Regions from separate parts of the Mesorhizobium sp. RSR380A genome, predicted to be linked through region 1. Evidence: predicted binding sites of a transcription regulator. Region 1 holds the regulator's gene; the other holds the start of a gene.

Region 1 (3,458 bases):
AACGCTGTCGTCGATCAGCTCCTCGATTGCGGCCGCGTCGACGCCCTCCAGCCGCAGCCGCGTTCCCGGCCGGGTCGAGGCGACGCCTTCGGCCATGTAGAGGTCGGTCGGGAAACTGTCGCCCTCGGCAACGATGACCGACCGATCCGGCCGCATGCCGAGCGCTGCGTGCAGCAGCTTGTAGATGTTGATCGAGGTTGTGTCGCAGACCACCGTCTGCCCATCAGCCGCGCCGATCAGTCGCCCGAGCTGATCTCCGAGTTCCACCGGCATGTTGAACCAGCCGGCGGTGTTCCAGGCGCGAATGAGATCGTGCGCCCATTCCTGCGTGGCGGCCTGCTGCAGTTCGCTGAAGACGACCGCTGACGCGGCGCCCAGGGAATTGCCGTCGAGATAAATCACGCCTTGCGGCAAGACAAAGCGTTCACGCATGGAGCGCAGCGGATCGGCGGCATCCATTGCTTCGATTGTAGCGAGATCGGGTGTCGTGCTCATGATCCGGCGCCCCTCCATGGACAAACGCGCGCGGCGGAGCCTGCCGCCCAAACATGCCGGCGATCTTGAGTGGTCGCCCTTGAACTGTCAAACATTATATATAATTCACCCATTGAAAGGCTTTGATATATAATGATCCGCCCGAGCGTTTATGTCTGATGGATCACGATGCTGGATGACGAGCAGACCTCGAAGACGGAAGTGGCCTATCGCCTGCTCAGGCGCGATATTCTTGCGACCCGGCTGGCGCCTGCCGCGCCGTTGAAGCTGAGCACGCTGCGCAACACCTACGGCATCGGCTGGACGCCGTTGCGCGAGGCGCTGTCGCGGCTGGAGGCGGAACGGCTTGTGACCGCCATCAGCAACCGCGGGTTTGCGGTCGCTCCCGTCTCTCGGGCGGAGCTCGAGGATTTGGCACGTGCGCGGCTGGTGGTCGAACTGCCCCTGCTGGTGGAATCGATCGAGAAGGGCGACCGTGAGTGGGAAGACGCGGTCGTTGCCGCCCACTATCGTCTCTCACGGTGCGGGTCTGTTCTCGACGATCCATCGGATGATGCGGTCGACGCGTGGTACGAAAAACACGATGCCTTCCATGCGGCGCTGCTCAGTGCCGCGACATCCAGCTGGCTGCTGCGCTTCAATGCAACGATTTCCGACCAATTGCATCGCCATCACCGCTTTCTGGGTCTGGCCCCGACGCTGCGCGCCGCCGCCGGCCGCACGGACGGACACCGGAAGGCCGTGGCGGCCCTGCGCGACGCCGTGGCGATCGAACACCATACCGCCCTGATGGAAGCGGCCCTCGATCGCGACGTCGAACGTGCGAAAACTCTGATGACCGCTCACATCGGCTACACGCTGCGGGTCTATGCCCAGAGAGAACCCCGCGCGGATGCTGCGCAGCCCCGTCCGAAAAGGAAGCGGCGATCGTAGCCGACGACGCAGGGCACTTTGTCTTCGTTTCACCCCGTTGCTGGCAACTGGGCGCAGGCGGCGCTCGCAGCGCCGAACGTTACGCTGAACAAAACGTCAACACATTCATTAAACTTTAAAAGGTTGCGGAACACAACTGGAACAGATAGTGTTTGTTCTGGGTTTGTTTTTTCTGATTCTGGTTTCAGAACCCTTGGGGGCCGCGATGCTGACGCGCAAACAACATGAGCTTCTGATGTTCATCCATGAACGCCTGAAGGAGAGCGGAATCCCGCCGTCCTTCGACGAGATGAAGGAAGCGCTCGACCTCGCCTCCAAGTCCGGCATCCACCGCCTGATCACGGCGCTTGAGGAGCGCGGTTTCATTCGCCGGCTGCCGAACCGGGCGCGCGCGCTGGAAGTGCTGCGGCTGCCCGACTCGATCGCACCAGGCCTCAATGCGGCGAGGAAGTTTTCGCCGAGCGTCATTCAGGGCAGTCTTGGTCAAACCGGCCAAGGGCAAGGCGGCCAAGGACAAGGCGCGTTGGGCCAAGGCGGTCTCGGCCGCCAGATCAAGCCGGGCTCGCCGTCGCGTTCGATGTCGGCCGGCAATGACGATGCCGTTTCCGCGATTTCAATCCCGGTTATGGGACGCATCGCCGCCGGCGTGCCGATCGACGCCATCCAGCATCAGACCCATTCGATCTCGGTGCCGCCCGATATGATCATGGGCGGCGAACACTACGCGCTCGAGGTCAAGGGCGATTCGATGATCGAGGCCGGCATTTTCGATGGCGACACGGTCATCATCCGCAATGCCGACACAGCCAGCCCCGGCGAGATCGTGGTGGCGTTGGTCGACGATGAGGAAGCGACCCTGAAACGCTTCCGCCGCAAGGGCGCCTCGATCGCCCTGGAAGCCGCCAACCCGGCCTACGAGACCCGCATTTTTGGACCGGACAGGGTGAAGGTGCAGGGCAAGCTTGTCGGATTGATCCGGCGCTACTGAGCCGGCTTGGGTTTGTACTTTTCACGCTGGTTGTAAGGCGGCAGGCCGCGCGCTTCGCGGGAGAAGCGGCGTTGCTCGTGCCAGGGGCGATACGGCTTGTCGACGGCGAAGCGGATGGTTGGCGCTGCAGCTGCCGATTGCGGATCGAAGAAGACGGCGGCGCTGCCGTCGCGGGCCAGCTGTTTCTTCGTCACGACCAGCACCAGCGGGTCGCGGCACGGATTGTAGGCGGTGGCGTCATCGATGACGATCAGGCTCGCGAAGGCACAGGCCGGCCGCGCCGTCTTGCGGTCTTTCGCAAGCGCTACAATGGCTCCGGAAGGGTGCCGGGCGATACAGAGATCGCCGGTGCAATAGAAGGGCGAGCCGGGCGGCAGATCGAGCGGATCGAGATCGAACCGCGTATCTGTTGACTCGAAAATCTCAGGTGGGATAATGGTTTCGGCCCGCAGCGCCCGTTTCCAATTGTCCGTGGTGAATTCGTTGGAGCGTTCGCGGTTGAGGGCGAGTTCGCCGCCACCGATCGGCATGGCCACCAGATGCGCATCCTCGGATATGAGCACGTCGGGCGTAAGCACCTGCGGCACCGTCAACAGGCCGGCCAGCGCGAAAGGCACGGCCGCCAACCTGAGCCAGGTGGTGGCCATGGTGGCGATGACGAGGGCGACCGCCACCAACAGCACCGAGCGGATGGAGATCAGCCCGACGGCGTCGACCGGCGAGCGCTCGGAAATCCAGGCCGATATAGCGATCATCGCCATCAGACCCTTGCCCATCACATAGAGGAACGGCCCGTCGGCGCCGAACGGCATCGCCAGTGCGCTGAGCACGGCAAAAGGCATGACGATCAACGAAACAATCGGCATCACGGCCAGATTGGCGATCAGGCTGAGCGGCGACACACGCTGAAAATGCCAGATGGCGAACAGCAAGGTTGCACTGCCGGCGATGATCGAGGTCATGGCGAGGCCGCCCATGGCCAGCGCGAATTTTCGCGACAGGAAGCCGACGAAGGAGCGCTTTGCCGGCGGCGTTCTCACCT
Region 2 (3,458 bases), 3.3 Mb from region 1:
GCAGCCAACTATGCCGGCAATGACGAGGCAGCGGGGAAGTTCAGCGCACAAACCGGCATCAAGGCCTACAAATGGTCGGTCGCCGACTACGACGCCTGTGCCGCCGGAATCAAACAGGTCGAGGCCGATCTCGGCCCGGTCTCGGTGCTGGTCAACAATGCCGGCATTACCCGTGACGCCATGTTCCACAAGCTGACGCGCGAGCAGTGGAAGGAAGTCATCGACACCAATCTGTCTGGCGTCTTCAACATGACGCATCCGCTGTGGGGCGGCATGCGCGACCGCAAATTCGGCCGCGTCATCACCATTTCCTCCATCAACGGCCAGAAAGGCCAGGCCGGCCAGGTCAACTATTCCGCCGCAAAGGCCGGCGACATCGGCTTCTCGAAGGCGCTGGCGCAGGAGGGCGCGCGCGCGGGCATCACAGTCAATGTCATCTGCCCCGGCTACATCGCCACCGAGATGGTCAAGGCGATCGACGAGAAGGTGCTGAATGAACGCATCATCCCGCAGATTCCGGTCGGCCGCCTCGGCGAACCGGAAGAGATCGCGCGTTGCGTCGTCTTCCTCGCTTCCGAAGACGCCGGCTTCATCACCGGTTCGACCATCACAGCCAATGGCGGCCAGTATTTCGCCTGAACGACAGCATTTCGCCCGGTAGGACGGGCCGGCTTATGGCCCGTTTTTTCATCGCCGGCCGGCGATGTTCCCGGGCTGCGCGCTAGACATTGACCCGTTCCGGCACGCAAAGATTAACGATTTCCAGGCGCCCTGTGCAAAACCCGGTTCGCAAGCTGTGAATTCTCGGTGGACAAGCTGTGGATAACACAACATGTTGGGGTGAACAAACCAGGAAAATCCCGCCATCGCTGATTCATAGCCGATTCGTTCCGGCTTTGAGCGCAACGTTAACGACCAAGGCCGAAAATCACCGGCAAATGGTTAAGGCCGATTAAGAAAATTCAACAATTTCATAATGTTGGCCGAGGCGTATCGGATCACGACGATGCCCCGCCGGCAAAGGTTAACGCCAATGGTCGCCTTGCAGGAATCGGGCCAGTTTCCGCGATTCAGCATATGGTGAGACTCAGGCTCGCAAAATCCACATGTAGCCGTGAACAAAAGCTGAATCTACCGGAGTCACTGATTCGTCGCCGATTCGTTCCAGACTCGTTCCAACTGTTAATTGAGACCTCAAAGACGAACCGTGGGATTGCCGGCCGGAACATTCCGCTTTCGCTTCGCGCCTGAAATCCCTATGTGTCGCCTGTCATACGCGCCACGCGAGGCGCGCTCCCGACAACACGATGCAGAAAGCCTCATCTCCAGGCCGATGAACATCCAGCCGAAACACACCGAGCCGCTGATCCTGTCGGGCCGCGACGTGACTGCCGTGCTGGGTCCGACCAACACCGGCAAGACCCATCTCGCCATCGAGCGCATGGTGGCGCATGAGAGCGGCATTATCGGCCTGCCGCTCCGCCTTCTGGCGCGCGAGGTCTATGCCCGCGTCTGCGAAAAGGTCGGCGCCCACAAGGTGGCGCTCATCACCGGCGAGGAAAAAATCCAGCCGCCCGGCGCGAAATATTCGGTCTGCACCGTCGAAGCCATGCCGCGCGAGACCGACGTTGCCTTCGTCGCCATCGACGAGGTGCAGCTCGCCGGCGACCTCGAGCGCGGCCACATCTTCACCGACCGTATCCTGCACCTACGCGGCCGCCAGGAAACGCTGCTGCTCGGCGCGGCCACCATGCATGGCATCCTGCAAAAGCTGCTGAGAGGCGTCTCGGTGGTGACGCGCCCTCGCCTGTCGCACCTGGCCTATGCCGGTTCGAAGAAATTGACCCGCCTGCCGCGGCGTACGGCCATCGTCGCCTTCTCCGCCGACGAGGTCTATGCCATCGCTGAGCTGATCCGCCGCCAGCAAGGAGGAGCGGCGGTCGTGCTCGGCGCGCTGTCGCCCCGCACCCGCAACGCCCAGGTGGCAATGTTCCAGGCAGGCGACGTCGACTATCTCGTCGCCACCGACGCCATCGGCATGGGCCTCAACCTTGATCTCGATCATGTCGCCTTCGCCCAGAACCGCAAATTCGACGGCTACCAGTACCGCAACCTGACGGCGGCCGAGCTCGGCCAGATCGCCGGCCGCGCCGGCCGGCATCTGCGCGACGGCACCTTCGGCGTCACCGGCCAGGTCGATCCGCTGGACGAGGAACTGGTCAAGCGCATCGAGGGGCACGAGTTCGATCCGGTGAAGGTGCTGCAATGGCGCACCGCGCATTTCGACTTCGCCAGCCTCGACGCGCTGAAGCGCTCGATCGAAACCAACGCGCCGGTCGAAGGCCTGACGCGCGCGCTGCCGGCGGTCGATGCGCAGGCGCTCGAACATCTCTCCCGCGACGAGGACATCCGCGCGCTGGCTACCAATGCCAAGCGCGTGGCGCTGCTGTGGGAAGCCTGCGCGTTGCCGGACTACCGCAAGATCGCGCCGGCCCAGCACTCCGACCTGATCGCTTCTATCTACACCGACCTCGCCAAACACGGCCATGTCGACGAGAACTACATGGCCGAGCAGGTGCGCCGCGCCGATACGACCGAGGGGGACATCGACACGCTGTCGCACCGCATTGCGCAGATCCGCACCTGGACATTCGTGTCCAACCGGCCGGGCTGGCTGGCCGATCAGGCACACTGGCGGGAAAAGACGCGCGAAATCGAAGACAGATTGTCGGATGCGCTGCATGAGCGGTTGACGAAACGGTTTGTAGACCGCAGGACTTCCGTCCTCATGCGGCGCCTTAGAGAAAATACAATGCCTGAAGCCGAAATCAGTCCTACCGGAACCGTCCTTGTCGAAGGCCATCATGTCGGCGAGTTGCAAGGGTTCCGCTTCACCGCCGACCAGAGCGCCGGCGGCGAAGACGCCAAGGCCGTGCGTACGGCAGCGCAAAAAGCGCTGGCCGCCGAGTTCGAGGCGCGTGCCGAACGCTTCGGCGCCTGCGCCAATGGCGACCTTGCGCTCGGCTCCGACGGCACGCTGCGCTGGATCGGCGCGCCGATCGGCACGCTGGTTGCCGGCGAGGACGCGCTGAAGCCGCGCCTGGTGCTTTTGGCCGACGAGCAGTTGACCGGCCCCGCCCGAGACAAGGTCGCCGCGCGCGCCGAGCGTTTCGTCAATTTCCAGATCGAGTCGCTGCTGAAGCCGCTGGTCGACTTGAAGAATGCCGAGCAGATCGCCGGCATCGGCCGTGGCATCGCCTTCCAGCTCGTCGAGCATTTCGGCCTCATCAACCGCCGCGACATCGCCGAGGAAATGAAGTCGCTCGACCAGGAGGGTCGCGCCGCCTTGCGTCGGCTCGGTGTGCGCTTCGGCGCCTACCACGTCTTCGTGCCGGCGCTGATCAAGCCGGCGCCCGCCGGACTGATTACGCTGTTGTGGGCGCTGAAGAACGACGGCA

What was found. The regulator LexA, encoded in region 1, represses DNA repair genes until DNA is damaged. The targets are predictions, from matches to a motif close to TGTTCNNNNTGTGTTCNG.
Region 2: a site for LexA is predicted at 1,161-1,178, ahead of ACYG9Z_RS11630 (helicase-related protein). Genes of this name have one in related genera too.

The regions. Positions count from the first base shown of each region.
Region 1 is NZ_JBTTIB010000001.1:5,685,456-5,688,913, reverse strand. It holds gene kynU (kynureninase) at 1-495, opposite strand, end outside; gene ACYG9Z_RS27645 (GntR family transcriptional regulator) at 664-1,428, shown strand; gene lexA (transcriptional repressor LexA) at 1,634-2,416, shown strand; gene ACYG9Z_RS27635 (ComEC/Rec2 family competence protein) at 2,410-3,458, opposite strand, start outside.
Region 2 is NZ_JBTTIB010000001.1:2,401,118-2,404,575, forward strand. It holds gene phbB (acetoacetyl-CoA reductase) at 1-639, shown strand, start outside; gene ACYG9Z_RS11630 (helicase-related protein) at 1,334-3,458, shown strand, end outside.